Regions from separate parts of the Streptomyces sp. NPDC051315 genome, predicted to be linked through region 1. Evidence: riboswitches for the same ligand, from Rfam matches in the RefSeq annotation. Region 1 holds a riboswitch; each other region holds the start of a gene.

Region 1 (10,209 bases):
TCGAAGAAGTTCTTCACGGAGCTGGGCTACTCCATCAACCCCCAGTTCAGCGACGACAACGCGGCCTCCGTGGTGATCAGCGACACCATCGTCGCGATGCTGCTCACCAAGCCGTTCTACTCGACCTTCACCAAGAAGGAGATCGCGGACTCCACCAAGACCAGCGAGGTCCTGATCGCGCTGAGCGCCGAGAGCCGCGAGAAGGTCGACGAACTGGTCGACCGCGCCCTGGCGTCGGGCGGCACGCCCAGCGGCGAGACCCAGGACCACGGCTTCATGTACGGCCGTTCCTTCGACGACCTCGACGGCCACACCTGGGAGGTCGTCTGGATGGACCCGTCGGCGATCGAGGGCTGACCGTCCGTCGCGGGGCGCGTCCTGAGCCCGCGCCCCCGACAGGTTCCACAGGACACTCCCTAGCATGGGCGGGTGCATCCGACACCCGCCCAGCCGTTCGACGGCTCCCACGACCGTGAGATCGAGTCCCTCGCCGAGTTCGACGAGGTGGTCGCCGCACGGGGCGCCCTGTCCCACTACCGCGTCCAGGCCGTCGATCTGACGGACCGTACGGCGGTGCTGCTGACCCTGGACACCACGGGCACCGTCTTCCTCGGCTGCCCGATGGACCCGGAGGCGGCGGCGAAGGCCCGTGCCTCGGGCGCCCTGGTCTTCCCGCCGATACCCGGTCTCTCCTTCGACCCCTACCGCGCCTTCGTCTACACCCCCGAGGAACTGTTCGAGTCGCTGGACGAGGGCGGTTACGAGGCGACACCCGACGCGGTCACCTACGCCTGGTTCCAGCGGACGAAGTCCGACGGCGACGTCTTCGCCTCCATGCTCCGCTCGCTCCACGACGACGCCGTCTCGGACGCCCTCGACGAACTCCTCGTCGGCGCCCGGGTGGTGGGCGTCATGGGCGGTCACGCCATGGCCCGCGGCACGGAGGCGTACGCGGGTGCCGCGCGCCTCGGCCGTCGGCTCGCCCGCGCCGGCCTGACCGTGGCGACCGGTGGCGGCCCGGGCGCGATGGAGGCGGCCAACCTGGGCGCCTACGCGGCGCCCTTCGCCGACGGCATGCTCACCGAGGCCCTCGGGATCCTCGCCCGCGCGCCGAGGTTCACGCCCTCGGTCACCGACTGGGCGTCGGCGGCCTTCGAGGTCCGCACCCGCTGGCCGCGCGGCGGCCCCTCGGTCGGCATCCCCACCTGGTTCTACGGCCACGAGCCGCCGAACCCGTTCGCCGCGCACATCGCCAAGTACTTCTCCAACGCCACCCGCGAGGACGGCCTGCTGGCCCGCTGCACCGCGGGGGTGGTGTTCCTGCCGGGCGCCGCCGGGACCGTACAGGAGATCTTCGACAGCGCGACGCCCAACTACTACGAGTCGCGCGGGGAGCCCACGCCGATGGTGCTCGTGGACCGGGCGCACTGGACGGAGCGGCTGCCCACGTGGCCGCTGCTGCGGGCGCTCGCCGAGGAGCGCGCGATGGCGCACCGGATCGCCCTCGTCGATCGGATCGAGGAGGCCCCGGAGGCGTTGAAACGTCTCGGCGGTTAAAGCGCGGGCAAAGCCGGGGGGCGCGAAGTGTCCACACATTGACAGTACTTATGGAACGCTTATAGACCTGTGAGCCTCCCGGGGTTGCTGTCCGCCCGCCGCACAGGGGGCGTCAGCTCCCCCTCAGCCCCCCGCAGTTGTGCATCACGTAAAGGACAAACGTGTCCCCATCCCGCCGTACCGCCGCTCGTTCGGTGCGCATGCTCGGTGTCACCGCCGCCTCGGCCGCCCTCGTCCTCGGGGTCTCCGGCTCGGCGCTGGCCGACAACATCACGTACTTCTCCGCGGAGGCCGCCTGCGACGGCACGAAGGGCGTCATCACCGTCACCGACAAGGACCCGGCGGCGACCCCGGCCGTCGTCACGGTCTTCCTCCAGAACAACAACGCCGACCTCCGGCAGGTCGGCAGGCCCACGCAGGTCAAGGGCTCGGCCGAGGGCGTCACCATCACCTTCACCGAGGACTGGGAGCCCAACGCCAAGTACCGGATCCACGTCAGGACCGGCAACGCCGAGGGCGACATCGAGCCCTACCTGACCGCCCCGGCCAAGGCCTGCGCGGCCGCCGAGACGCCCACCACGCCCACCACGCCCGCCGGCCCGTCGGCCTCAGCGTCGCCGTCGGACTCCGCCTCCGCACCGGCCGAGAGCGCCTCCGGGACACCGGCCCCGTCGGCCTCGTCCCCCTCGGCGAGCGACAGCACCGCACCCGCGGACACCACCGTGAGCAGCGCCCCGTCGCCCGCGGTCGGTGAGTCCAACCTCGCCGAGACCGGCGCCAACTCCCACACCGGCCTCATCGTCGGCATCGCGGCCGTGCTGGTCGTCGTGGGCGGCGGCGCGGTGTTCTTCGGCATGCGGCGCCGGGGGCCGGGCAACCGCTGATCCCCTACGGCCCGCCCCCTGGGGGCGGGCCGTCGGCGTCTCACCCGAACGTCGTCTTCTCCAGCCAGAACTCCAGCAGCTCCCGCTCGCCGAGGACCTCCAGCCCGGGGCCGTCCAGCGGCCGTCGGCGGTAGAACGCGAGCAGGACCTCGGTGAGCGGGCCGCGCAGCGCCACCGTCGCCTTCTCGTGTGCGCGGCGACAGACGACGCCCTGCCACCTACCCGCGCTGCCTGACCGGCCGTCGAGCCTGGCCACCCGAGGACTGACGGCGGCCCTTGGGGCTACGCGGACTTCATCGCCGCGATCACCGGCCCCCAGCACGAGCAGCACGAGGAACTCCTCGACTGGATCGGCGGCACCTTCGATCCCGACCACCTCGACATCGATGCCATCAACAGGCACCTCACCGCTCGAGAGCCATCGGCGGAACCTGTGCGGTGGAGCAACTAGGGTACGGCGTATGAGCCAGACTCCCGTCGACCCCGTCGCGCACAACCGCCTCGCCTGGGACCGCGAGGTGGAGGAGGGCAACGAGTGGTCACGCCCGGTCGGCCCCGAGGTGATCGCGAAGGCGCGGGCCGGCCAGTGGTCCATCGTCCTGATCGGGTACGAGCCGGTCGACCCGACCTGGTTCCCGCCGGAGATCGCCGGTCGCGACGTGCTCTGCCTCGCCTCCGGCGGCGGGCAGCAGGGTCCGGTGCTGGCCGCGGCGGGCGCGCGGGTGACCGTCTTCGATAACTCGCCCCGCCAGCTGGCGCAGGACGAGATGGTCGCGGCGCGGGAGGGGCTCGACCTACGCACCGTGCTCGGCGACGCGCGCGATTTGAGCCCGTTCCCGGACGCCTCGTTCGACCTTGTCGTCCACCCGGTCTCCAACCTGTTCATCCCGGAGCTGGCGCCGGTCTGGCGCGAGTGTCACCGCGTGCTGCGCCCCGGCGGGACGCTGCTGTCCGGCTTCCTCAACCCGGACGTCTACCTCTTCGACGCCGAGTCCTTGGAGGCGCGCGGCGAGCTGGTGGTGCGCCACCGCCTGCCCTACAGCGACCTCACCCACCTGGAGCCCGCCGAGCGGGAACGGCTGTGGGGCCTCGACGCGCCGGTGGAGTACAGCCACACGCTCACCGAGCAGCTCGGCGGGCAGATCGCGGCGGGCTTCGCCATCACCGGCTTCGCCGAGGCGCCGCACCACTCGGAGGCCACCGCCGGCTGGCTCCCCGGCTACTTCGCCACGAAAGCGGTCAAGGCTGGCGCCGGTCACTGACCCTCCAGCGGCCGGGCCAGGTCAGCAGTGAGGCCGGCGGGCGGCTGGGTCAGGTGGGCAACGACCCTGCTGATACACAAACCGCGAACACCCGGCCTCGGCAATTCCGCGTCGCTCATGGTGCTGGCAACCGTGGGGCACCCGCACCACGCATGACCGCCTCGACATCGACGCCATCAACAAACACCGCACCGCCCGAGAGCCATCGGCGGAACGTCTGCGGTGCGGCACTAGGGCGGGGCCGGTCCTTCGAGCACGACGATCTCGGCCGAGTCGAACGCCACCCCGACCGTGTCCCCGACCTCCGGCGCAAGCCGCAGCGCGCACGCCGCCTCCAGACGGGGCGCGTCCGCCGGCTGGAGGTGCACGGCGACGTGGGTGCCCTTGAAGGTGCGGGCGGCGACCGTGCAGCGCAGGCCCTCGTCCGCGCCGGCCAGCCGCACCCCGGCCGGCCGCACCAGCAGCGTGCGGGTCCCCTGCGCGGAACCGGCCGGCACCGGCACCTTGCCCCACGGCGTGTCCGCGGCCTCCCCGGCGACGCTCGCCTCCACCACGTTGTCGAAGCCGAGGAAGCGGGCCACGAACGCGTCCGCCGGCCGCTGCCACACCTCGAGGGGCGTACCGGACTGGGCGATCCGCCCGTCCCGCATCACCACGACCCGGTCGGCGAGCGCGAACGCCTCGCCCTGGTCGTGGGTGACCGCGAGCACGGTGGTGCCCAACCGGCCGAACAACTCCCGCAGTTCGACGACCAGCCGCTCCCGCAGCGACCGGTCGAGCTGCCCGAGCGGCTCGTCCAGCATCAGCAGCCGGGGCCGGGGCGCGAGCGCACGGGCCAGCGCGACCCGCTGCTGCTCACCGCCGGAGAGCGCGGCGACGGCCCGGCGGGCGGCGCCCGGCAACCCGACCAGCTCCAGCAGCTCCCCCACCCGCTCCTGCTGTTGGCGTTTCGGCGCTCCGTGCATCCGCATGCCGAAGGCCACGTTGCCGCCCACGTCCCGCTGCGGGAACAACTGGTGGTCCTGGAACATCAGGCCGAGCTCCCGCCGGTGCGCGGGGACCCCCGACTGGTCGCGCCCGTCGAGCACCACCCGTCCGGCGTCCAGGGGCTGCAGCCCGGCCACCGCCCGCAACAGGGTCGACTTGCCGCTGCCGCTCGGCCCGAGCACACACACCACCTCGTGCTCGGCGACGGCCAGATCGACGGCGTCGAGCACCGCCCGCCCGCCGAACCGCACGGTCGCACCCTCGAGCCGCAGCAGCATCAGAACTCTCCCGTCCGGTCGGTCCGCAGCCGCTCCAGCACCAACAGGGCCACCGCGCACACCAGCATCAGAATCGTGGAAAGGGCCATCGCCTGCCCGTAGTTGAGTTCACCGGCCCGCCCGAGGAGCCGCGCCACCGCGACGGGCAGCGTCGGGTTGTCGGGCCGGGCGATGAACACCGTCGCGCCGAACTCGCCGAGCGACACCGCGAAGGCGAACCCGGCCGCGACGAGCAGCGCCCGCCGCACCATCGGCAGGTCCACCTCCCGCCACACCCGCCAGGGCGACGCTCCCAGCACCGCCGCCGCCTCCCGCAGCCGTTCGTCCACCGCCCGCAGCACGGGCAGCATGGTCCGCACGACGAAGGGGACGCCGACCAGCGCCTGCGCGAGCGGCACCAGGATCCAGGCGCCGCGCAGGTTCAGCGGGGGTTCGTCGAGCGCGATCAGGAAACCGAAGCCGACGGTGACGGCGGAGACGCCGAGCGGCAGCATCAGCAGCGCGTCGAACCCGCGGACGAAGCGGGCGGCGACCAAGGCGCCCCCGTGCGCGCGGGGCCGGGAAGGGGGCAGCCGGGTCAGGGCCGCGGCCGCCAGCCCGCCGACCAGCACGGCGATGACGGTGGCGACGAGGGCATACTGCAGTGAGTTGCCGATCGCGTCGATCGGCGGGACGAGGAAGACGTTGCCGTCGTTCCTGGTCAGCGCCCGGTAGTAGGCGAAGTCGGGGGCGTCCAGCGAGCGCTGCACCAGCACCGCCAGCGGTAGCAGGACCAGCACGACCACGGTGGCGAGGACCCCGGCGAGCAGCACCCACTGCCCGGCCCCGCGCGGCCGCCGCGCCGTCACGGAGGCGTCCACCAGCCGCAGCGCGGTCTCCCGCCGCCGTACGGTCCAGGCGTGCACGGCGAGGATCGCGCCGACGGAAGCGAACTGCACGATCGTGAGGACGGCCGCCGTGGACAGGTCGAAGATCTCCGAGGTCTGCCGGTAGATCTCGACCTCCAGGGTCGAGAAGGTCGGCCCGCCGAGGATCTGGACCACGCCGAAGGAGGTGAAGGTGAAGAGGAAGACCATGAGCGCGGCCGCCGCCACGGCGGGCGCGAGCGCCGGGAGCGTGACCTGACGCCAGGCCCGCGACGGCGACGCGCCCAGCATCCGTGCCGCCTCCTCCTGCCGCGGGTCGAGCTGCGCCCACAGCCCGCCCACGGTCCGCACGACGACCGCGTAGTTGAAGAAGACGTGCGCGAGCAGGATGGCCCACACCGTGGTGTCCAGCCGTACGCCCCACAGCTCGTCGAGCGGCCCGCCCCGTCCGAGGAGCGCCAGGAACGCCGTACCCACGACGACCGTCGGCAGCACGAACGGGACGGTCACCACGGCCCGCAGGATCTGCCGGCCGGGGAAGGTGAAGCGGGCGAAGACGTACGCGGCGGGCAGGGCGAGCAGGAGGGTGAGCGCGGTGGAGGCGAGCGCCTGCCAGGTGGTGAACCACAGCACGTGCCGGATGTCGGACTGCCCGAGCACGTCCCACAGCCGCCCGAGGTGCGGGCCCCCGTCGCCGCCCAGCCCGCGCGAGACGATCGCGGCGACGGGGTAGGCGAAGAAGACGCCGAAGAACGCGACGGGCAGGGCCATCAGTCCGAGCCGCGCCGCGTTCCCGCGCCGGGTGGTGCGCGCGTCGGTCACTTCAGGACGAGCGAGGTCCACGACTTGACCCAGCCGTCGCGCTCGGCGGCGATCTTCGCCGGTTCCATGGTCTCGGGGTTTTCGGCGGCCGGGCCGTACCGCGTGAACTCGGCGGGCACGGCGGCGCCCTTCACCACCGGGTAGACGAACATGTTGAGCGGCATGTCCTCCTGGAACTCCTTGCCGATCAGGAAGTCGATCAGGGCCTTGCCGCCCGCGCTGTTCTTCGCGTTGCTCAGCAGCCCCGCGAACTCGATCTGCCGGAAGCAGGTGCCGGCGGCGACACCGGTCGGGGCGGTCGTCGGCTTCGGGTCGCCGTAGATCACCTCGGCGGGCGGCGAGGAGGCGTAGGAGACGACGAGCGGCCGGTCGGCGCCGGCCTTCTTCCCGCCGGCCGAACCGGAGAACTCCTCGTTGTAGGCCTGGTCCCAGCCGTCGACCACCTTCACGCCGTTGGCCTTGAGCTTCAACCAGTACCCCTCCCAGCCGTCGTCGCCGTACTTCGCGACGGTGCCGAGCAGGAAGCCGAGGCCCGGCGAGGAGGTGGAGGCGTTCTCGGTGACCAGCAGGTTCTTGTAGGCGGGCTTGGTCAGGTCGTCGAAGGAGGCCGGCGGGGCCAGCTTGTGGTCGGCGAAGTACTTCTTGTCGTAGTTGACGCAGATGTCACCGTGGTCGACGGGCGTGACCCGGTTCTTGTCCGCGTCGAGCTGGTACCGGGCGTCGACCTGGTCGAGCCCCTTGGCCTCGTACGACTGGAACAGCCCGTTGTCCAGGGCCCGCGACAGGAGTGTGTTGTCGACGCCGAAGAAGACGTCGCCCTGCGGGTTGTCCTTGGTGAGGATGGCCTTGTTGACGGCCTGCCCGGCGTCGCCGTCCTTGAGGACCTTGACCGTGTAGCCGGACTGCTTCTCGAAGTCCGCGAGCACGGTCTTGGAGACGGCCCACGAGTCGTGGCTGACGAGGGTGACGGTCTTGGAGCCGGAGCCGTCACCGCCGGACCCGGTCGAACCGCACGCGGACAGCGTGACGAGACCGAGGCCGACCGCCGCGGCCAGGAACGTCTTGGTGTGCACTGGTTTTCCTCCTGGGGTGGGCCAGGAAGAGACGCGGCCCTGCCCGGGACCCGCGAAGATCCGCCGGTCCCGGGCAGGGCGCAACAGCTCGAGTGATGACCGAACTTCCTACCCAGAATGACCTGGGCGAGGTTCAGAGGGTCTGCGGCCGGTTGCCGCACTCTCAGCGCTGTGGCGCTCCCCTGTCGGAATATGAAGGTGTCTGACTGTGAAGGTGCCGAATACCGATGGTGGTGCTGACGCCGGTCAGACTACCGTTCGGTGGCGGCGAGCTGACCACACGCCCCGTCGATCTCCTGGCCACGGGTGTCCCGGATGGTGACGGGCACCCCGTGCGCCGCGATGGCCTCGACGAACGCCTTCTCGTCCTCCGGCCGGGAAGCGGTCCACTTCGAGCCCGGGGTCGGGTTCAGCGGGATCAGGTTGACGTGCACCGGACGGCCCTTGAGCAGCCGCCCGAGACGGTCGCCCCGCCAGGCCTGGTCGTTGATGTCACGGATCAGGGCGTACTCGATGGACAGCCGCCGCCCGGACTTCTCGGCGTACTCGAAGCCGGCGTCGAGCACCTCGCGCACCTTCCACCGGGTGTTCACCGGGACGAGGGTGTCGCGCAGCTCGTCGTCCGGCGCGTGCAGCGAGATCGCGAGCCGGCACTTGAAGCCCTCGTCGGAGAAGCGGTGGATGGCCGGAACCAGCCCCACGGTCGACACGGTGATCCCGCGCTGCGACAGCCCGAGCCCGTCCGGCGCCGGGTCGGTGAGGGCACGGATCGCGCCGACGACCCGCTTGTAGTTGGCGAGGGGCTCGCCCATGCCCATGAAGACGATGTTGGACAGCCGCGCCGGTCCGCCCGGGACCTCCCCGTCCCTGAGCGCCCGCATGCCGTCCACGATCTGGTGGACGATCTCCGCGGTCGACAGGTTCCGGTCGAGACCCGCCTGCCCCGTCGCGCAGAACGGGCAGTTCATCCCGCACCCCGCCTGCGAGCTGATGCACATGGTGACCCGGTCGGGATACCGCATGAGCACCGACTCGACCAGCGTCCCGTCGAACAGCCGCCACAGCGTCTTGCGGGTGGTGCCCTCGTCGGTCGACAGGTGCCGGACCACGGTCATCAGGTCGGGCAGCAGCGCCTCGCGCAGCTTCTCGCGTGCCCCGGCGGGGATGTCGGTCCACTCCGCCGGGTCGTGCGCGTACCGCGCGAAGTAGTGCTGCGACAACTGCTTCGCCCGGAACGGCTTCTCACCGATCTCCGCCACCGCCTCCTTCCGCTCGGCGGGCGAGAGGTCGGCGAGATGCCGCGGCGGCTTCTTGGCTCCGCGGGGGGCGACGAAAGTGAGTTCTCCGGGCTTCGGCATAACACGTCCAGTGTCGCAGATCGACTCGGGTGTCCCGGGCCGGAGCGGGGTGGGGGTGATCACCCGTGGGCGGCGTCTGTCAGCGCTGGTCGGTTTCGCACGGCCCGGGGGCGGCCCGGGGCAGCCTTCAGCAGTGGTCTCCGGCTCCTGCTCGGACGGCGCCCCTCAACCGCGTCGGAAGAGCCTCGGGGCCCGGCCCGGCGTGGAGCCACGGATTCGTCGAAGCAGTCAAAGGGCCGGAGGACTGTCCGGAACAAAGCCGTGGATCCCATCCAACCCGGCGGGGACGCCCGGCCCCCACGGGCGAGCGCCATGGCACTGGGAGCAGAAGGCGGTCCGGAAAACTCACCGCCGCACTACACCAGCCGCTGCCCTGCGGCGGCCCGTTCCTCCCGGTGGCCGCCTCGGTCGGCGTCTGCCCCGTCGGGGAGCTCACGGTGCCGCTCCTCATGAACGCGGCCCTGATGGTGGTTCCCTTCCATTGCGGTTGGAAGGAACGCCCCCGGGTGGCGGCGTGCTGGGCGGCACCGTGAGCTCCCCGGTGGCCTCTCAGCGGCAGCGAGCGCGCCCGCCGGGCCCTGGACGGTGTCTTCGGCCCGGCCCAGGAGCCCTGACCGCCCAGAGACGGCCCAGCGGGCACAAGACAGCCCTCCGTGTCGCAGATCCTTTACGGTGCACCGATCCCGCTACGGTGCCCCGATCCCGCCGCCGCGCTCCAGCCGTTCCTTCAGCCTCCGCTCGTTGTCCGGCAGCTCCTTGCGCATCTGGGGGCGTACGACCAGGGGCAGCAGGACCTTGCCCATGCCCTTGCCCTCGACGTCGACCTCCAGCGTCACGCGCGAGCGGCGGCCGTCGTCGAGCGGGGTGATCTCGCCGTGGACGTGCGGGCGGATGGGCCCGTCGATGCCCTGCATGCCCCAGGCGTGCGGCGGGTCGTACTCCGTGTACCGCATCGTCATGGGGATCTCGCGGCTGCCGACGTGCCGGGTGACCCGGACCCGGGAGCCGACACCCGTCGGGCCCTCGTCGAGTGACTCGGCCGCGACCGCGCTCGCCTGCCATTCGGGCAGGTGGGATGAGTCGACGACGTACGTCCAGACCTCGTCGGGGGTGCAGTCGATG
Region 2 (10,209 bases), on a different contig from region 1:
GTGTTGCCGGTCAGCGCGGCCCAGTCGTTGAACCACGAGCCGAGGACGCCGATCAGCAACAGCGAGATGAGCGTCCCGAGTACCGCGACCGAGGTGCGGGCCGAGAGGCCGTGACACAGGTAGAGCGCGATCAGCATGATGGCACTGGCGCCCACCACGGCCACGACCAGCGGGTTCGACCCCTGCAGGATCGCGGGCAGGATGAAGAAGTTGAGGATCAGGAAGCTGATGGTCAGCGCGACCAGAGCCATGACGCCCCGCAGTCGCCCGACGACCACGACGGCGACGGCGAAGATGGCGGCCAGCAGTCCCAGGGGGAGGCGGCGGTTCACGTCGGTGACCGAGTACTGCAGGTCCCTCGGCGCGGAGGGCTCGTAGGCGACCACGACCTCCTGACCCTCTTCCAGCTGCCGTGACTGGTCGGGCTGCACGATCTCCGTGAAGGTACGGCCCTTGTCCTTGCCGCTGTCCACCCGGATCGTGGCCTGCTTGCAGGTGCCGTTCGCCTGCTGCTGGGCGGAGGAGCCCTCGGCCGTGGAGGTGTCGCCGGTCGGGGTGCCGCCGGAGGCGTTCACCGACGAGCAGCTCACGCTCACGACCTTGGTGACCGTCGCCTGCTGGGTCTGCCGGTCGAAGCCGACGCCCGTGCGCTCGTGCGGCGGAGCACCGCCGGGCCACAGCACGACCAGTCCGGTCAGCACGGCCACGGCGAAGGGGATGAGGATCGCCGCGATGACCTTGCGCAGGTGCTGGGAGACGGGGGCGGCCGGACCGTGACCGTGGCTGTGCGCGTGCCCGTGGCCGCCACCGGAACCGGGGCCGTGGCCGCCACCGTGCCCCGGGCCGTAGCCGCCACCGGAGTCCGGGCCCTGCCCGCCACCGGAACCTTGGCCGTAGCCGCCACCGAAACCGGGGCCGCCACCGGAACCCTGGCCGTAACCGCCCCCGGAACCGGGGCCGTGCCCGCCATTGTGCCCGTCGTCAGGGCCGTGACCGTGACCATGGCCGTGACCACCCTCATACCCGCCACGGGGGCCGCTCCCGCCGGGACCGCCTCCGCCGGGACCGCCTCCGCCGGGACCGCCTCCGCCGGGACCGGCGCCACGGGGAGCGACGCCACCGGGACCGGCTCCACCCGGACCGCGCTCGCCGGCGCCAGGACCCGGCCCGGAGGTACGGGAGCCCTGCTCGCCACCACCGTGCCCGAGCCCGGCGCCGCGTGAGCCGTGCTCACCGCCACCGAAACCGGGCCCGCCGTAGCCACCTCCCGGCGCCTGAGCGCCAGCAGGCCTCTGCGCGCCACCAGGCCTCTGCACGCCACCGAAGTCAGGACGACCGCCGCCGCATCCGGGACCCTGGGCCTGCCCGCTGCTGAAATCGCGGCCGTCGCCAGGACGGGGCCGACCACCGGCACCAGGACCGGACTGGCCACCGGCACCGGGAGCCGACTGATCACCGGCACCGGACCCGGGCCGACCACCAGCGCCAGGACCGGACCCGGCACCAGGACCGGATCCGGCATCGGCACCGCGTCCGGCACCCGGGCCATGGTCACGGCCGGAGCCGGGACCCTGGCCGCGTCCGGCACCCGTTCCGCGGGGCGGCTCGGGCGGTGGGAACGGGGGATGGTGTGTCGTGGTCACCGACCGATCATCGCAAGAACGAGGGGGGCCCTCTGTTCACCGCGCCCGAATTGCCGCTAGCGTGGGGTCAACCTTTGCACACGCGGGAGCTCGGAGCACCGGGCTGAGAGGGCGCTGACCTCCGTCTTTGCGATGTTTCACGTGGAACGTCATCGGTATCGAGTGATGTTTCACATGAAACGCCGGCAGACGGTAGCCGCTGCGTCGACCGCTGAACCTGTTACCGGGTAATGCCGGCGTAGGGAGTAGGTCTCATGACCAACAAGGACGCACGCACGCCTGCCTCCACGCAGATCTCCGCCGAGATCTCCGCCAACGGGGAGGCCGGGAAGTCCATCGGCTGGCACAAGGCGTACGTCGAGGGCCCGCGCCCCGACCTGCGGGTGCCGGTCCGTCAGGTGCACCTCACCAACGGGCAGTCGGTCACGCTGTACGACACCTCCGGCCCATACACCGATCCGCTCGTGGAAACCGACGTCCGCAGGGGCCTACCGCCACTGCGGGAGAACTGGATCATCGCCCGCGGCGACACGGAGGAGTACGCGGGCCGCCCCGTCCGTCCTGAGGACGACGGCATCAAGCACACCTCGCCGCGCGGTGGGCTGCGCAACCTCGACGCGGTCTTCCCGGGGCGTCCCCGGCTGCCGCGCCGGAGTCGCGACGGCAAGGCGGTCACGCAGCTCGCGTACGCACGCCGAGGAGAGATCACCCCCGAGATGGAGTACGTGGCCATCCGGGAGAACGTGGCACCCGAGGTGGTCCGTGAGGAGATCGCGGCGGGCCGGGCGGTCCTGCCCGCGAACGTCAACCACCCGGAGATCGAGCCGATGATCATTGGCAAGCGGTTCCTGGTGAAGGTCAACGCCAACATCGGCAACTCCGCCGTGACCTCCTCGATCGAGGAGGAGGTCGAGAAGATGACCTGGGCGACCCGTTGGGGCGCCGACACGGTCATGGACCTGTCCACCGGCCGCAATATCCACACCACGCGCGAATGGGTCCTGCGCAACTCTCCCGTCCCCATCGGCACGGTGCCGCTCTACCAGGCGTTGGAGAAGGTCGACGGCAAGGCCGAGGAGCTGACCTGGGAGATCTACAAGGACACGGTCATCGAGCAGGCCGAGCAGGGCGTGGACTACATGACGGTCCACGCTGGCGTGCGCCTGCCGTACGTCCCGCTCACGGCGAACCGCAAGACCGGCATCGTCTCGCGCGGCGGCTCGATCATGGCGGCGTGGTGCCTGGCCCACCACAAGGAGTCGTTCCTCTACGAGAACTTCGAGGAGCTCTGCGAGATCCTCGCCGCCTACGACGTCACGTACTCGCTCGGCGACGGCCTGCGGCCCGGCTCGATCGCGGACGCCAACGACGAGGCGCAGTTCGCGGAGTTGCGCACGCTCGGGGAACTCAACCGGATCGCGAAGCGTTTCCATGTTCAGACGATGATCGAGGGCCCGGGACATGTCCCGATGCACAAGATCAAGGAGAACATCGACCTTCAGCAGGAGATCTGCGATGAAGCTCCGTTCTATACGCTCGGCCCACTGACGACGGACGTCGCGCCGGCGTACGACCACATCACCTCCGGCATCGGTGCCGCGATGATCGCCTGGTGGGGCACGGCCATGCTCTGCTACGTCACGCCCAAGGAACACTTGGGCCTGCCCAACCGTGACGACGTCAAGACCGGCGTCATCACCTACAAGATCGCCGCCCACGCAGCCGACCTCGCCAAGGGGCATCCCGGTGTGCAGGAATGGGACGACGCGCTGTCCGACGCCCGTTTCGAGTTCCGCTGGGAGGATCAGTTCAACCTGGCCCTCGACCCGGACACGGCCCGCGAGTTCCACGACGAGACCCTGCCGGCGGAGCCGGCCAAGACCGCTCACTTCTGCTCTATGTGCGGGCCGAAGTTCTGTTCGATGAAGATCTCCCAGGACATCCGCCGCGAACACGGTGGGACGCGCACGGAGATCGAGGAGGGGATGGCCCAGAAGTCGAAGGAGTTCGCGGCGGCGGGCAACAGGGTGTATCTGCCGCTGGCGGACTGACCTCCACCTGCCGCGGCCCCGCCGGCCCGTGCCCGCCCGCGTCGGCTCACACCGCCGCGGCGGGCCCACCGCGGCGGGCCCGCCCTCGCCTCAATTCAAGTGGGGTGCTCGCCGGTGAGGTGAGCCCCGGCGAGCACCACCCCTGTGCCCACGGCGGCCGAACCCCGGCGTCGGAGCACAGGGGGCCGCTCCTGACAGTGCCGCCGGCACGGGGGATGCGGGTCTCCCCTGACCGCGGTGTGGCCGTGCCCGGTCATGCCAAGACGGTTGCTCGGCGGGCGTGGGTCGGCAGACTGGCTCCATGACAGCGCGATCCATGAGCAAGGGCGCCAATCTGCCGGTCGACGCGTCGGCCGTGCGCGTCGAGATCAGCTGGACCGAGAGGGCCGGTGGGCCGGATGTCGACGCGTCGGCACTGCTGCTGACCGCGGCCGGGAGGGTGCGGGACGACCGGGACTTCGTCTTCTACAACCAGCCGCGGCATGCCTCCGATGCCGTGACCCACCTGGGGAAGCGCAGCGACGCCGGTGTCACGACGGACGCGGTGGAGGTCGACCTGCGTGCGCTGGAGAGTGCCGTCACGCGCGTGGAGCTGTGCGCGTCGGCGGACGGGGGCACCTTCGGGCAGGTCAGCGGCCTGACATTGAGGCTGCTCGACGCCGGGAGCCTGGCCGAGCTCGCGCGCTTCGAGATGCAGGGGGAGATGGAAACGGCGTTCATCGGCGGCGAGTTGTACCTGCGCGAGGGGAGGTGGAAGTTCCGTGCGGTAGGGCAGGGGTATGCCTCCGGGCTGGCGGGACTGGCCACCGACTTCGGGATCACCATCGATGACGATCCGTCAGCAACCGTCTCCCCGGCGTCGCCGGTCCCCTCGTCCTCGACGACCGCCTTTCCCACAACGACCGCCTCGCCGACGACACCCCCCATCGCCCAGGCACCGCCTCCCCCCACACCCCCCGTCCGGCCGGCCCCTCCCGCCCAGACCCCTTCCCCTGCGCCTTCCGCCCAGCCCCCTTCCGCCCCTCGCCTGACCAAGGGTGAGGAGCGGCTCCCCGTCGACATGCGCAAGCGGCTGTCCCTGCGCAAGGAGCAGGTGGCCGTCAGTCTGAGCAAACGGGGAGCGGCGGGGGTGAGAGCAAGGGTGATCCTCGTCCTGGACGCCTCCGGTTCCATGGCCTTCCTCTACTCCCGGGGCGTGGTGGCGGACGTCGTGGAGCGCATGGCGGCCGTGGCGGCCCAGCTCGACGACGACGGCGAGATGCAGGCCTGGACGTTCGCCTCCCACGCGGCCCGCCTTCCCGACCTGCGTCTGGGGGAGCTCCCCGAGTGGCTGCGGCTGCATGTACGGGTGGGAGAGATCAGCCTCTTCCGCCGGGGCAAGAAGCCGAGGAAGGGTCTGGAGCCGGGGCAGGTCGACATGCGGACGGTCGGCATCCAGAACGAGGAGCAGAAGGCGATCGCCCAGGTCAGAGAGTACGTACGGGAGAATCCGGCGGCCGCTCCGACCCTGGTGCTGTTCTTCTCCGACGGCGGTGTCTACCGGGACGCCGCGATCGAACGGGAACTGCGTGCCGCGGTGGAGGAGCCGATCTTCTGGCAGTTCGTGGGCCTCGGCCGGTCCAACTACGGGGTGCTGGAACGCTTCGACACCCTTCCGGGGCGCCGCGTGGACAACGTCGGCTTCTTCGCCGTGGACGACATCAGCACCGTCCCGGACCAGGAGTTGTACGACCGACTCCTGTCCGAGTTCCCGTCCTGGGTCACGGCGGCGGGCCGGGCGGGCATCCTCTGACCTCGCCGATGCTGCCTGCGCGCGGGCGGCGCCGACGGCGACGGGCCGGCGGCGCGTGACGGGCCGGCCGTCGGGACGGGCGCTCGCCACGACCGGGGCGCGGCGGTCCCGCCGCACGGTCGGGTGACTCCCCCGATCCGGGCCGGCCGGGCGTCCGGCTTGCGCTCCCCTGCGGCGGGGGCGCAAGCCGAAGGCCTATTCCGGCTGGTGTTCCGGGCCTCCGAAGTCCGGGCTGGTGTAGTCCGGGCTGCTGAAGCTGGGACGCGAACCGGCCGAGCGTCCGTCGTCGGGGCTGCTGAATCCCGGACGGTCGTAGCCGATCTTCGGCAGACGGCCGCTGGGCGCCGGTGGGGCCGGTTCGGAGTGCAGTGCGGCGGCCGCGCCGGGGTCGGCGAGGGCCTCGCGCAGAAACGGCAGGATGCCCCGTTCCAGCAGGGCTTTCCGCCAGGCTTCCTTGGCTCGGGCCACCTCCTCGCTCAGTTCGGCGTACGGTCCGGCCTCCAGGGAGGGCCGGTTGCGCAGGGCGGTGAGCAGGAGTCCGACGGTGGCGACGAGGATCGAGGCCGCGGCGATGCCCCCGAACGCCCATCCGGTGGTCACCATGGCCTGGGCGAACGACTGCTCGGGGTCGAGCATCCGGAGGACGTATCCGACGAGCAGGAAGATCACCGCGGCGGTTCCGGCGAGTACGGGGGTGAGGACGGCGGCGACGGCGACGGCGCCCGCTCCGGTCTCGGCGACCTGGGCCGCGTCCCCCATGGTGGTGGCGAGCCCCATCCCGCCCACACCCGGCTCACCGGAGCCGGACTCGTGCGGGGGCGACGAAGGGGTGGACGGCGCCGGGTTGCGCAGTTCCTCGCGAACCTTCACATAGTGCTGGTACTCGGTCGCCGCGGCCGCCGTGATGAGTGCGGTGGCGTTGAGCGCCATGGTGCGCAGCTGTTCGACATTGAGCCGCTGACCGACAGCGGTCAGTTCCGGGTGGTGTGGTGCGGAGCGCAGCGCCTCGTCGAGGACCCGCTCGTACTCCTGGCGGTCCTCGCTGTGCAGGTGCCGCGGAACGCTGTTCATGTGCATCCCCCGATGCTCCGTAGGGCTTGGGGCTCGCATGCCAACGAGCCGTCGGGCAGAAACGGAGGGGAGCCTGCTACGGATAGAGCGATGGTAGAGCGGCGACGGCATGAGGTAACAGGGGGTTTGCTGAAATTGGCCCCTGGCCTGCGGCGTCGGCGGACGCGTCCGGTTCGGTCGACACCGGACGCGTGAACGGTCAGACAGCCAGCGGCAGTTGCTGGACCAGCAGCTTTCCGGCCATCGTCACGCCACCGTCCATCGCGATGGCCAGTCCGTCGGCGTAGACGTGCGGTCCCTCGACCACGGGACCGGCCGTGTCCTCGCCGTCCTCGGACCCGACCTCGCCCAGCAGGTACGGGATCGGGCTGTGGCCGTGAACGATGCGGGTGCCGCCGTACGTATCCAGCAGCGAGCGGACGGCGTCGGCGCCGCCCTCGTCGCGGAAGGAGAAGCGCTTGGTGAACTTGCGGAACAGGTCCCACACTTCGTCCGCGTCGTTGCGGGTGAGCGTCTCGCGGATGGTGTCGTTGACCGCCTCGATCGAGTCGCCGTAGTCGAGGTAGGCGGTGGTGTCGGAGTGGACGAGGAGATGGCCGTCGACCTCCTCGACGGCGTCGAGACGGGCCATCCACTGCAGGTGGTGGTCCTGGAGGCGGTCCATGTCGGACTTCTGGCCGCCGTTGAGCAGCCAGGCCGCCTGGAAGGTGGCGGTGCCGGCCCCGGAGTTGACGGGGGTGTCGCCGAAGCGCTTGGCGCCGAGCAGGAGCAGCTCGTGGTTGCCCATGAGCGCCTTGCAGTAGCCGCCTGCCGCGGCGGCCTCGGCGGACAGCCGCATCACGAGATCGATGACGCCGATGCCGTCGGGGCCCCGGTCGGTGAAGTCGCCGAGGAACCACAGCCGGGCGGTGCCCGCGCACCAGTGGCCGGCCGTGTCGATGAGGCCCTTGTCCTGCAGCGCGGAGATCAGTTCGTCGAGGTAGCCGTGCACGTCGCCGACGACGAACAGCGGACCCGGGCCGGCCGCGGGCTGCGGTGCCTGGGCGGCCGCGGGCTCGACGGTCACCTGGAGCGTGTCGCCCCGGTTGATCACCGGCAGGTCGCGCTGGGTGGGCGTGTAGCCCTCGGGGTGCTCCAGCGGATCCTCGAGGGGCGGAGCCGCGTTCCCGGGATGCGCGCCGTGAGCGTACGGACCGGTCTCGTGGACGTATGCAGGCACCCGGAAATCGCGCACCGTCGCCGTACGCTCCACCTCGGGTCCCTGACCGGCCCCCTGAGTCATCAGACCCCTCCACCATCGCGCCGCATCTGCACCGCTTCGGACTGCCTGGTCGCGACGGCCCGCGGTGCCGTGGGCCCATCATAGGAATGCGAATCGTGCCGTGTGATGACCCAGGGGTGCTGAATCAGAGCAAGCCGCGGGTTCACCGCGGCTTTCGCCCCGATTGGACTGGCTTCGGCAGTCTCCGAATTCACCCGAGCACACCGTGCCACACCTTCGCGCCCCGCACGCCACCCGTCACGCACCGGAACCAGGGGGGAGGGCGTGGGTCTCCGTCCCGAGGGGCCGCGAGCCGCCACCGGTACGGCCGGCACGCGCCACTGGTGCCGCCACCGGCACGGCATCCGCCACCGGTACGGCATCCGCGTGGTCCTTCCGGCGAACGCCGTCGGCGGGAGGCGGCGGGACACCTCTCCGTGGACCTCACAGCCTCCCCAGCCCGACTCCGTCCAGGCTTCCACCGGGGCCGGAGCGGCGGCCTGCCGTAGGCCGACCCCGACCACGCGGCCGCCCGGCGCCCGGGGCGGTCGGCGATGTCGGCAGACGGCGCGTCTCCCTCAGGAGGCACTCACCCCGGAGCGCGCCCCTGCACCGCACCCGTACGCCCCACTCGGCGCCGGTGAGGACCGGGCCCCCGGGCCGCGTGCCTCGGGGGCACGTACGGTCCGCCGCTATGTCTCCTCGGGGGCCCGAGGAGCACTCACCGTCGTGCGCTGCGGACGTCGCTGGGACGAGGTACGCACGATCAGTTCGGTCGGTATCACCTGCTCGACGGGCTGGTCCGACTCGACGCCCTCGATGGCGTCGATGAGCAGCTGGACCACCGCCGTGCCGATGCGGCGCGGCTTCAGGGAGAGGGTGGTGATGGGGGGTTCGGTGTTGGCGTACACGGTGGACTCGCTGCAGCACACCAGCAGCAGGTCCTCCGGGACGCGCAGGCCGTAGCGGCGGGCGGCGGCGAGCAGGTCCGTGCCGTTGGGGTCGAACAGCCCGTAGACGGCGTCGGGGCGGTCGGGGCGGGCCAGCAGCCGGTCGGCGGCGACGGCGCCCGCGCACGGGTCGTGGGCGGGGTAGGCCTCGTAGACCGGGGCCTGCCCGACCCGTTCGCACCAGTGCAAGTACGCGCTGGTGGACAGGTGGGTGTACGTGTCGGTGCTGGTGCCGGTGAGCAGGCCGATGCGGCGGGCGCCGGCGTCGGCGAGGTGGTCGAGGATGTCGAGGACGGCGGCCTCGTGGTCGTTGTCGACCCAGGCGGTGACGGGGAGCGGACCGGCCGGGCGGCCGTCGGAGACGACCGGTAAGCCCTGCCGGACGAGCTCGCTGACCACTGGGTCCTGGTCGGAGGGGTCGATGACGACCGTGCCGTCCAGGGCGACGTTCGACCACACGTCGTGGCGTGAGGTCGCGGGGAGGATGACGAGGGCGTAGCCGCGGGCGAGGGCCGCGGAGGTCGCGGCGCGCGCCATCTCGGCGAAGTACGCGAACTCGGTGAAGGTGAAAGGTTCATCCCCGTACGTCGTCACGGTCAGGCCGATGAGGCCCGACTTGCCGGTGCGGAGTGTTCTGGCCGCGGCCGAGGGGCGATAGCCCAGTCGGTCGGCGACCTCTCGGACATGGCGTCGGGTGGCATCGGGGAGCCTGCCCTTGCCGTTGAGGGCGTCGGAGACGGTCGTGATGGAGACTCCGGCGGCGGCGGCCACGTCCCTGATGCCCGCTCGGCCCGGCCGGCTGCCTCGGCGTGAGGTTTCCGCGCGGCTCACCTGGTGCTTCCCTGCTGCTGTCATGGCGAGCCGATAGTAGGGCTCATTCGGTGGGGTAGGGCGGACGCATATGCACGCGTTGACAGGCACGTTTCTGCACGGTCGCCAGGGGTCAAATGCCTTGGAAACGAAGCCAGTTGCGAGGTTCCATGCCAGGACGTGGTGTGTGGGCACGGATGAGCCTGCCAACGCACCGATGTTTCGAAGAGGTCTCAACTCACCTGCACGAGGGATGCGCGCCACGGAGTGAGCTACCGGCGCGTAGATATATGTATGGCGCGCCCCCGTTTCGTACGCCTTCGTGCGGTGATGCCGCCGATGCGGCCCGTACGGCGGCCGGACGGCGGCCGGACGGCGTCGGCACGAGCGGCCGGACGACGTCCCCACGGCGGGCGGATGACGTCCGCACGATGATCGGACGACGTCGACACGGTGGCCGGGCGGCAGGTGTACGACGTCGGTGGCATGGCCCGGTGGCAGGAGCAGGGCGGCGGAGCTGTACGGCGTCGGCGAGGTGGCCCGGCGGCAGGCGTACGACGTCGGCGCGGTGTCCGGTGGCCAGGCGGGCGGCGTCGACGCCCGGGCCGGGAGGCGAGGGGTGCCCGGAGCC
Region 3 (10,209 bases), on a different contig from region 1:
GTGCTTGTACAGCACGATGGCGGGGGAGTCCCCGTCGTGCGGCTTGTCACCGGTGAGCATCTCGTAGAGCACGACCCCGCACGCGTACACGTCCACGCGCGCGTCCGCGGTGCCCTGCTCGATCTGCTCGGGCGCGAGGTACGCGACGGTGCCGAGGACGGCACCGGTGGTACTGGTGACGGTGTCCACGGACCGTACGAGCCCGAAGTCGGCGACCTTGACCCGCCCGTCGTCCCCTATCAACACGTTCTCGGGCTTCATGTCCCGGTGCACGAACCCGGCCCGGTGCGCGGCACCGAGCGCGGCGAGCACCGGTTCGAGGATGTCCAGCGCGGCCCGCGGCTGCAGCGCCCCGCGCTCCCGCAGCACGTCCCGCAGGGTGCAGCCGGCGACGTACTCCATGGCGAGGTAGACGTACGATCCGTCGGTCCCCTGGTCGAACACCTGGACGACATTCGGGTGCGCCAGGCGCGCGACGGACTTCGCCTCGCGGATGAAGCGGTCCACGAACGAGGCGTCCGTGGCGAGCGTCGGGTGCATCACCTTGAGCGCGAGGACCCGGTCGAGGCGGGTGTCCACGGCCCGGTAGACCGTGGCCATCCCGCCGACCGCGATCCGCGCGTCCACGCGATAACGCCCGTCGAGCACCTGCCCGACCAGAGGGTCCTGAAGGGTCGTGTCCACGCACGCGAGTGTACGAGCCCCCACGGACACTCCCCCCTCTTCCGCCCTGATCGGGGCATGACTGAAGCGGAGCTGTGACCGGCGCCGGACGGGGCGGCAACCGCCGACGGGGCGGCAGCGGCCGACGGCGCGACCGTGGCCGACGGGGCTCGGGCGCCCGGGCGACGGTCACCTCTTGTCCGACGGGAATCGGGTGGTGTGCGTGGGCGGGAGTCGGGGCGGGACCGGAGCCGCGGTCACGCTTGCGGGGTGCTCGGGCTCCGGCGCCGCACGGCGCGACCGCCGCCGACGGGGCTCGGGGCCCCGGGCGACGGTCACCTCTGGTTCGATGGGGAGCGGTGGTGCGTGGGCGGGAGTCGGGGCGGGACCGGAGCCGCGGTCAGAACGCAGGTCGCTCGGGGTCCAGCACGGCCAAGCCCTCCGCGGGAGACGACGCCTCGGCGAAGTGACGCCGCGGGATCCGCCCCGCCAGCCGGGCCAGCCTGCCCGCCTCCACCCCCGCCCGCATGGCCAGAGCCATCCGCTCGGGATCCTGCGCCCGCGTCACCGCCGACGCCAGCATCACCCCCGCGCACCCCAGCTCCATCGCCAGCGCCGCATCCGACGCCGTACCGGCCCCCGCGTCCAGGATCACCGGCACGCGCGCCTGCTCGACGATCAGCTGGAAGTTGTGCGGGTTGCGGATCCCGAGCCCCGACCCGATGGGCGATCCCAGCGGCATCACCGCCGCGCACCCCACGTCCTCCAGCTTCCGCGCCAGCACGGGATCGTCGTTGGTGTACGGCAGCACCGTGAACCCGTCGTCGACCAGCGTCTCGGCCGCGTCGAGCAGCTCGACCGGGTCCGGCAGCAGGGTCCGCTCGTCGGCGATGACCTCCAGCTTGATCAGGTCGGTCCCCAGCGCCTCCCGCGCGAGGCGCGCCGTCAGGACGGCCTCCCCGGCGGTGAAGCAGCCCGCCGTGTTCGGCAGCACCCGGATCCCGAGCCGCTCCAGCACCGACAGCACCGAGCCGTGCACCGAGGGGTCCACCCGCCGCATCGCGACGGTCGTCAGCTCGGTCCCGGAGGCGACCAGCGCCCGCTCCAGCACCTCCAGGCTGGGCGCACCGCCCGTACCCATGATCAGACGGGACGAGAAGGTCGTACCGCCGAGGACGAAGGGATCGTCGGCCATGGCTCAGCCTCCCTGGACGGCCGTGAGGACTTCCACACGGTCCCCTTCGGTGAGGGCCGTGGCGGACCATCGCGCGCGCGGGACGACGGTCTCGTTGAGCGCGGCGGCCACCCCGGAGGGCGCCGCGGTCAGGGACCGTACGACGGCGTCGAGGGCGGTGCCGGGAGCGACCTCCCGGGCTTCCCCGTTGACGGAGATGTTCATGCGCGCTGCTCCGAGAGTGCGGCGGCGCCGAAGCGCCGGGGTGTGAACGGACGGGCCTCGTCGGGGAGTTCACCGGTGGCCAGGACATGCGCCATCGCGTCACCGGTCACGGGCGTGAGCAGGACGCCGTTGCGGTAGTGCCCGGTCGCCAGCAGCAACCCGTCCAGCTCGGTCGGCCCGAGCAGCGGCGCGTTGTCCGGCGACCCCGGACGCAGTCCCGCGCGGGTCTCCGTCAGCGGCAGCTCGGTGATCCCGGGCACCAGCTCGTGCGCGTCCCGCAGCAGCTCGTACACGCCGCCCGCCGTCACCGTCGTGTCCCAGCCCAGCTCCTCGCTGGTCGCCCCGACGACCAGCTCGCCGTCCTCCCGCGGCACCAGGTACACCTGGCTGCCGCGCACCACGGCCCGCACCGTCCGGGTCAGGAACGGCGCGTACCGCTGGGGCACGGTCAGCCGCAGCACCTGCCCCTTCACCGGCCGCACCGGTGGCAGCACCTCGTCCGGCACCCCGGCGAGCCGCCCGCTGAGACTGCCGGCCGCGAGCACCACCTGCCCCGCGCCCAACGCCGCACCCGCGCGCGTGAGGACCCCGGCGGCCCGGCCGGCCACCACGGACAGCCGGTCGGCCCAGGTCCGGTGGAAGACCACGCCCGCCCGCTCGCACGCCGCCACCAGCGCCCCCGCCAGCCGCCGCGGATCGATCTGGTGGTCGCCGTCCACCCGCAGCCCACCGCGCACCCCCGGCGCGAGCATCGGCTCCAGGCGCCGGCACTCCCGCCCGGACAGCCACTCTGACTCCAGCCCCGACTGCCGTTGCAGGGCGTGCAGTTCGCGCAGATGGGCGCGGTCGTCGGCGTCCATCGCCACCGCGAGCGTGCCCGAGCGGCGGTAGCCGAGGTCGTGGCCGGTCAGTTCGGTGAGTTCGGCCGCGAAGTCCGGGTAGCGGCGGGCCGACGCGAGGTTCAGGCCGAGCAGTGTCTGCTCGCCGTAGTGCAGTTCGGTGACGGCGGCCAGCATCCCCGCCGCCACCTGCGCGGCCCCGCCGCCCGGTTCCGGGTCCACCACCGCCGTGGCGAACCCGCGCTGCGCGGCCCGCCACGCCGTGACGAGCCCGATGATGCCGCCCCCGACGACGAGGACGTCTGACGTACGTGAGGACATGGGCGTCCAGCCCCTCCCTTCGCCGGCATGACCCGGATCAGGTTCGTACGGTCGGAGGCCGCCAGCCTCCCTCTCAGCCCGGTGCGTCCGGGCTCCCGCGAGTGCTCTACGTTGGCCACCCTAGCCCGACCCCGCACGACTCAGTAAGGGAGCCTCCGCCTGTGCCCCGCCCGCCCGTCTCCCCTCACCACTCCCGAACGGGGGACCACGCCCCGTCCCACAGGTCCCTCGACGGTCTCGTCCTCGCCCCCGTCGCCGACCAGGCCCCCGGCCAGGTCGGCACCCGCACCCGTTTCGCGTACCACGAGCGGGACCATGTGATCTGGGCCGACTACGCGGGAGGGGACGTCGTGCGCGGGCATCTGGTGGGTACGCGGGAGGGGGACCGGCTCGACTTCCGGTACGTCCAGCTCAAGCACGACGGGACGACGTCCTCCGGGCACTGCGTCTCGACGGTCGTGGAGCTGCCCGACGGCCGGCTGCGCCTCGACGAGGCGTGGGAGTGGGAGTCGCAGCCGGGCAGCGGGACGAGCGTGGTGGAGCAGGTCGACGAGCGTGCCGGCGCGGGCGCGGGGGAGCGCGGCGCTGAGCATGCCGACGCGGGCGTTGTGGAGCAGGTCACGGAGCACGACGGATGACTGACGAATCGTCAGGTGTCTAAGGTGATCAGGTGAGCGAGCAGACGCAGGAAGAGAGCAGGCCGCCGGTGCGGCGCGTGGTCGTCGTCGGCGCGGGCATGGCGGGGGTGCAGACCGCGGTCGCCCTGCGCGAACAGGGCTTCACCGGCCCGGTGACCCTGATCGGCGCCGAACCCCACCAGCCCTACGACCGGCCCCCGCTGTCCAAGGCCGTCCTGCTCGGCAAGGCGGAGGGCTCCGCCTTCGACGTCGACTTCGAGAGCCTCGCCATCGGGCTCCGACTGGGCAGCGAGGCTTTCGGCGTACGCACCGCCGACCACGAACTGGACACCGAGACCGGCCCCGTCCCGTACGACGTCCTCGTCCTCGCCACCGGCGCCGAACCGATCCGGCTGCCCGGTGCCGAGGGCGTGCCCGGCGTCCACCTGCTGCGCACCCTCGACGACGCCGAACGGCTGCGGCCCGTGCTCGCCCGGCAGCGCGACATCGTGGTCGTCGGCGCCGGCTGGATCGGCGCCGAGTTCGCCACGGCCGCGCGCGAGGCGGGCTGCGCGGTCACCGTGGTCGAGGCCGCCGACCGGCCGCTGGCCGGCGCCCTGCCCGCCGAGGTCGCCGCCCCGATGGCCGCCTGGTACGCCGACAGCGGCACCGAACTGCGCACCCACGCGCGCGTGGAGCGCGTCGAGCCCGGCGCGGTCGTCCTCGACGACGGCTCGCGGCTGCCCGCCGACGCCGTCGTGGTCGGTATCGGGGCCCGCCCCGCCACGGCCTGGCTGGCCGGCTCCGGCATCGAACTCGGCCCGCAGGGCGAGGTCGTGGCCGACGTCCACCTCCGCACCTCCGCGCCGGACGTGTACGCGGTCGGCGACTGCGCCTCCTTCCCGTCGGGGAGGTACGGCGAGCGGCTCCTCGTCCACCACTGGGACAACGCCCTCCAGGGCCCGCGCACGGTCGCCGCGAACATCCTCGCCGAGGCCACCGGCGAGCCCCCGGCGGTCTACGACCCGGTCCCGTACTTCTGGTCGGAGCAGTTCGACCGCTTCGTCCAGTACGCCGGCCACCACACCGGTGCCGACGCCACCCTGTGGCGCGGCGACCCGTCCGGACCGGCCTGGACGGTGTGCTGGCTGCGTGAGGACCGGCTGGTCGCCCTCCTCGCGGTGGGCCGCCCGCGCGACCTCGCCCAGGGGCGCAGGCTGATCGAGGCCGGCACCCCGATGGACCCGCGGCTGCTCGTGGACCCGGCGAGACCGCTGAAGGCGGCGACGGCCTGATCCGAGGGGAGGCGCCGGGGCCCGCCTGGAGGGAAGACCGCGGTGACGGCCCGATCCGAACGCCTTGCCGATCGGGCCTGCCGGGGTGACCCGGCTTCCGACTGTCAGTGGCAGATGGCAGGCTTGTTCCCGTGACCGAGATTGACGCAAAGATCGATGCTCTCGTCCCCGCCTGGCTCACCCTGCCCGACATCGCCGAGAAGCTCGGCGTCGAGGTGACGCGCGTCCGGCAGCTGGTCAAGGAGGGCCAGCTCGTCGCCGTGCGCCGTGGCGAGAACCGCGCGCTGCACGTCCCCGCCGCCTTCATCGACGGGGACAAGGTCGTCAAGGGCCTGGCCGGCACCTTGACGCTGCTGCGGGACGACGGCTTCACGGTCGAAGAGATGATCGAGTGGCTCTTCACCCCCGACCCGAGCCTGCCCGGCACCCCGGCGCAGGCCCTGAGCGAGAATCGCGGCACGGAGGTGAAGCGCCGCGCCCAGGCGCTGGCCGTCTGACCCGCTGATCCGAACAACCGCCTGGTGTACGGCCGCGGCGGCGCGCGCCGCCGCGGCCGTACCCACCGCCCCCGGGGGACCCACGCATGCCCGACACCGCCCGCACCCGCCTCGCCGAGGCGCGCCTCTACCTCTGCACGGACGCCCGGAAGCGCCAGGGCGACCTCCCGGAGTTCCTGGACGCGGTCCTCGCGGGCGGCGTCGACATCGTCCAGCTGCGCGACAAGGGCATGGAGGCGGCCGAGGAGCTGGAACACCTGGAGGTGTTCGCCGACGCCTGCGCCCGCCACGGCAAGCTGCTCGCGGTCAACGACCGCGCGGACGTGGCCCACGCCGCCGGCTCCGACGTCCTCCACCTCGGCCAGGGCGACCTGCCGGTCCCCGCGGCCCGGGCCGTGCTCGGCGCCGACGTCCTCATAGGCCGTTCCACGCATGCCGAGGCGGAGGCCGAGGCCGCCGCCGTCCAGGAGGGCGTGGACTACTTCTGCACCGGTCCCTGCTGGCCGACCCCCACCAAACCCGGCCGCCACGCCCCCGGCCTCGACCTGGTCCGCTACACGGCGTCCCTCGGCACCGACCGTCCCTGGTTCGCCATCGGCGGCATCGACCTCACCCGCCTCGACGAGGTGCTGGAGGCGGGCGCCCGCCGGGTCGTGGTGGTCCGGGCGATCACGGAGGCGGACGACCCGGGTGCCGCGGCGGAGGAGTTCGCCAAGCGGCTGAGCCAGGCCTGATACGGGGCCCAGCCGGGTTCGACCGGGTCCGGAGCAGGGCCTGAGCCGGTCCTGAGCAGGGCCGGGGCCCGAGCCGGTCCGGGGCAGGGCGTGAGTGGGCTTCGATCCACGTTCGAGCCCGTATTCGAGCCGGGCCCGAGCCGGACTCGCGTCAGGCCTGAGTCCGGAGGTTCCCCGGACCCCGCATGGTGTCCAAGGGGTGGACAACAAATCGACAAATCGGGCAAATGCCCGAGATCCGGTTGGGTGACCGCCTCCCCCTGGCTAACCTGCGGGTATGGCCCTCGGAACCGCATCCACCAGGACCGACCGCGCCCGCACCGTGCGCGACATCCTGGCCACCGGCAAGACGACGTACTCGTTCGAGTTCTACGCGCCGAAGACCCCCAAGGGTGAGCGGAGCCTGTGGAACGCCCTCCGCCGGGTCGAGGCGGTGTCCCCGGACTTCGTCTCCGTGACCTACGGCGCGGGTGGTTCCACCCGGGCGACCACGGTCAAGGAGACGCAGCAGATCGTCGTCGACACCACCCTCACCCCGGTCGCGCACCTCACGGCCGTCGACCATTCCATCGCCGAACTGCGCAACATCATCGGTCAGTACGCCGACGCCGGGATCCGCAACATGCTCGCCGTGCGCGGCGACCCGCCCGGCGACCCCATGGGCCAGTGGGTGCCGCACCCCCGAGGCCTCACCTACGCCGCCGAGCTCGTCCGGCTCATCAAGGAGTCGGGCGACTTCTGCGTCGGCGTCGCCGCCTTCCCCGAGATGCACCCGCGCTCCGAGGACTGGGACACGGACGTGCGGCACTTCGTCGACAAGTGCCGGGCCGGCGCCGACTACGCCATCACACAGATGTTCTTCCAGCCCGAGTCCTACCTGCGTCTGCGTGACCGGGTGGCGGCGGCCGGCTGCGAGACCCCGGTCATCCCCGAGATCCTGCCGGTGACGAGCGTGAAGATGCTGGAGCGGCTGCCCAAGCTCAGCAACGCCCACTTCCCGGCCGCCCTGAAAGAGCGGATCCTCACAGCCAAAGATGATCCGGCCGCTGTACGCTCCATTGGCATCGACTTCGCCACGGAGTTCTGCGCACGGCTGCTGTCCGAGGGAGTGCCCGGACTGCACTTCATCACGCTGAACAACTCCACGGCGACGCTGGAAATCTACGAGAACCTGGGCCTGCACCACCCGCCGCAGGCCTAGACCGGTCGCACGTCCGTACGACACACTGCGGAGCGGCCACTGGGAGAGGGGCGTACATGGGCTGGACGGTCCTCTACATCGCGTTCGGCATTGTCGCGCTGTGGCTGCTCGGCGAGGTGCTGCTGCAGTACAAGGCGCGGCTGCGCTGGCGGCTGCTGGCGTTCGGGGGCTTCCTCGGTGTCGTGCTGGGCGTGCTGATCCCGTCCGTCATCGTCATCGGTCTCGGCGCGGCCGCCTTCGCGGTCGGCCAGACCTACGTGACGCTGTCGTTCCGCCGGGGCTTCGCGGAGGGCTGGGCCGTCAGCCGCCCCGGCACCGACGGCACCAAGCGCCGCCGCGGCAAGGGCGAGCGCAAGGACCCGACCCTGGAGGTCTCCGACCTGGAGGCGACCGAGGCCGGCTACGCGGCCGACGACCTCGCCCGCGACGGCGCGGCCCCGTTCGGTGTCGACAGCGTGTCGTACGGCCGGGACGGGGACGCCTACGACGACGACCGCGACGACGTCTTCACCCCCGCGGCCCGCACCACCGACCCCACGGCCGCCGAGACCACCGCCGTCTACGAGCCGCAGCCCATGCCCGACGACACCGGCTCCTACGGCATATACGGCGACTCCGCCTACGCGTCCGCCGACCAGCCCCAGGACCAGTACGCGGCGGCCGCCCAGGGCGCCGACCAGGCTTACGGCTACGACGGCTACGCGGGCTACGGCCAGCAGCAGTACGGCTACGACACCTCCGGCGAGCAGCAGTACGCCGCCTACTCCGACCCGTACATCGGCACCCAGACCTACGGCGGGGGCTCCTACGGCGCGGGCTACGGCCAGCAGCAGTACGGGCAGCAGGGCTACGGACAGGACCAGTACGGCACCGGCGGCTACGGGGAGACCCCGGCCGGCGGCGTCTGGGTCCCGCAGCAGCGCACCACCGACGACCCCTTCGGCGGCGAACTCCCGCCCGAGCAGCCGTACCCCTACCAGGGCGACGGGCAGCAGCAGGAGCAGGGGAACGGGTACGACGAGCAGCAGTACCGGTTCTGACCGCGCCGCAGGATCGGTTGTCCCTGCCCGCGGGATCGGTTCCCGGGCAGCCGCCCGTCGGTCACGCGGTGTGGCCGGGGCTCACTGCGAGCCCCGGAACCCGGGTCCCTCCACGATCAGCCCGGACACCAGCGCGCCCGACATGCCGGCGTGCGGGAGACCGCCGCCCGGATGTGCCCAGCCGCCCACGGTGAACAGGCCTTGCAGCCCTGTGGAGTTGGCGGGGTGCAGCAGCCGGCCGTCGCCCGCGGCCAGCGCCGGCGCCGGCACGGATCCGCCTGCCGCGCCGGTCTCCGCCGCGATGTCGGCGGGAGTGCGCACCTCGCGCCACAGGATCCGGTCCCGCAGGCCCGGGAGGGCCCGCTCGGCGGCCGTGACCAGGGCCTCCACAGCGCCGACGGAGAGGTCCGCCCCTGCGGGGACCACCGAGCTGACGACGACCGCCTCGCGGTCGGCGTCCGGCACCAGCGCCGGGTCGTCGGGCCGCAGGACGCTCACCGTCGGGCGCGACGGCACCCCCGGTGCCGTACCGAAGAGGCTCTCCAGCTCGCCGTCACGGTCGTCGGTGTGCACCACCGTCCGGTGCGCGGCGCCTTCCGGACGCCCGCCACGCAGGGCGAGCAGCACGGTCACCCGGCTGGGCAGGCCCTGCTGGGGCGCCACCTCGCCGTCCCCGCGCGGCGGAACACCCGCCGCGGCACCGCGCAGGGTGCCGGGGGCGACCACGACGTCCGCCTCGGCCACCTCCCCGTCGGACAGCTCCACGCCCGCCGCCCGGCCGTCCTTCTCCAGGACCCGGGTGACCTCGGCGCCGAAGAGGAACTCGACCCGGCGGGCCAGGCACCGCTCGTACAGCGCGCGGGCCAGCTCCCGCATCCCACCGCGCACGTACCACATGCCGAAGGCGTGCTCCATGTACGGCAGCACGGTCGCGCTCGCCGGGGCGACCCGGGGGTCGAGGCCGTACGCGAGCGCGTGGCTCTCCAGGAGCGCGGCGAGCCGGGCGTCGCGCAGCTCCCAGGCGCCGACCTCGGCGAGCGTGCGGGCCCGGCGGGTGCGCAGCAGACGCTTGTGCGGAACCGACGGGTAGGGCTCGCGCTCGGCCAGCACCGACCAGTTCGGCCACAGGGGCTCCTCCAGGAGCGGCCGGCGGGTGCGGTCCCAGGCCTCGCGGGCCCGTACCAGGACGTCGCCCCAGCGCTGTCCGGCGCCCGCTCCCAGCGCCTCGTCCAGGGCCGAGACGACTCCCGCGCGCGAGGCGTTCGGCAGGGAGACCTCGCTGCCGTCCGCGAAGACGTGCCGCGCGGACGGGTCGACCTGGACCAGCTCGACGCACGCCTCCAGCGGCTCCTTGCCGGTCTTGACGAACAGGTCGCGCCAGACCGCGGGCAGGCGCAGCAGACCGGGCCCGGTGTCGAAGGAGAAGCCGTCCCGCTCGAAGCGGCGCACCGCACCGCCGTACGTCTCCGTACGTTCGTACACCGCCACCCGGTGGCCCGCGACGGCCAGCCGGGCGGCGGCCGCCAGCGCGCCCATCCCGGCGCCGATCATCGCAATCCGTGCCATGCCTGCGACTTTAACGGCCGCCACCGACAGTGACGTC

What was found. Region 1 has a riboswitch for thiamine pyrophosphate ahead of ACIBBD_RS18895 (thiamine ABC transporter substrate binding subunit). Riboswitches for the same ligand answer to the same signal wherever they lie in the genome.
Region 2: another riboswitch for thiamine pyrophosphate. It lies ahead of thiC (phosphomethylpyrimidine synthase ThiC); the one in region 1 lies ahead of ACIBBD_RS18895 (thiamine ABC transporter substrate binding subunit).
Region 3: another riboswitch for thiamine pyrophosphate. It lies ahead of thiO (glycine oxidase ThiO); the one in region 1 lies ahead of ACIBBD_RS18895 (thiamine ABC transporter substrate binding subunit).

Annotation. Positions count from the first base shown of each region.
Region 1 is NZ_JBITEN010000009.1:119,373-129,581, forward strand. It holds gene ACIBBD_RS18855 (VOC family protein) at 1-357, shown strand, start outside; gene ACIBBD_RS18860 (LOG family protein) at 430-1,557, shown strand; gene ACIBBD_RS18865 (LAETG motif-containing sortase-dependent surface protein) at 1,719-2,441, shown strand; gene ACIBBD_RS18870 (hypothetical protein) at 2,482-2,697, opposite strand; partial or broken gene ACIBBD_RS18875 (hypothetical protein) at 2,722-2,892, shown strand; gene ACIBBD_RS18880 (class I SAM-dependent methyltransferase) at 2,903-3,703, shown strand; gene ACIBBD_RS18885 (ABC transporter ATP-binding protein) at 3,934-4,968, opposite strand; gene ACIBBD_RS18890 (ABC transporter permease) at 4,968-6,677, opposite strand; gene ACIBBD_RS18895 (thiamine ABC transporter substrate binding subunit) at 6,653-7,729, opposite strand; TPP riboswitch at 7,817-7,923, opposite strand; gene rlmN (23S rRNA (adenine(2503)-C(2))-methyltransferase RlmN) at 7,981-9,087, opposite strand; gene ACIBBD_RS18905 (SRPBCC family protein) at 9,774-10,209, opposite strand, start outside.
Region 2 is NZ_JBITEN010000003.1:177,202-187,410, reverse strand. It holds gene ACIBBD_RS07195 (YibE/F family protein) at 1-707, opposite strand, end outside; gene ACIBBD_RS07190 (hypothetical protein) at 960-1,223, shown strand; TPP riboswitch at 1,716-1,905, shown strand; gene thiC (phosphomethylpyrimidine synthase ThiC) at 1,898-3,694, shown strand; gene ACIBBD_RS07180 (VWA domain-containing protein) at 3,996-5,486, shown strand; gene ACIBBD_RS07175 (hypothetical protein) at 5,682-6,563, opposite strand; gene ACIBBD_RS07170 (metallophosphoesterase) at 6,757-7,839, opposite strand; gene ACIBBD_RS07165 (LacI family DNA-binding transcriptional regulator) at 8,511-9,623, opposite strand; gene ACIBBD_RS07160 (hypothetical protein) at 10,060-10,209, shown strand, end outside.
Region 3 is NZ_JBITEN010000001.1:106,987-117,195, reverse strand. It holds gene pknB (Stk1 family PASTA domain-containing Ser/Thr kinase) at 1-684, opposite strand, end outside; gene ACIBBD_RS00525 (thiazole synthase) at 1,064-1,858, opposite strand; gene thiS (sulfur carrier protein ThiS) at 1,862-2,062, opposite strand; gene thiO (glycine oxidase ThiO) at 2,059-3,222, opposite strand; TPP riboswitch at 3,220-3,331, opposite strand; partial or broken gene ACIBBD_RS00510 (hypothetical protein) at 3,384-3,776, shown strand; gene ACIBBD_RS00505 (NAD(P)/FAD-dependent oxidoreductase) at 3,893-5,134, shown strand; gene ACIBBD_RS00500 (Rv2175c family DNA-binding protein) at 5,266-5,631, shown strand; gene thiE (thiamine phosphate synthase) at 5,718-6,365, shown strand; gene metF (methylenetetrahydrofolate reductase [NAD(P)H]) at 6,643-7,566, shown strand; gene ACIBBD_RS00485 (hypothetical protein) at 7,623-8,606, shown strand; gene ACIBBD_RS00480 (phytoene desaturase family protein) at 8,688-10,172, opposite strand; gene ACIBBD_RS00475 (hypothetical protein) at 10,171-10,209, shown strand, end outside.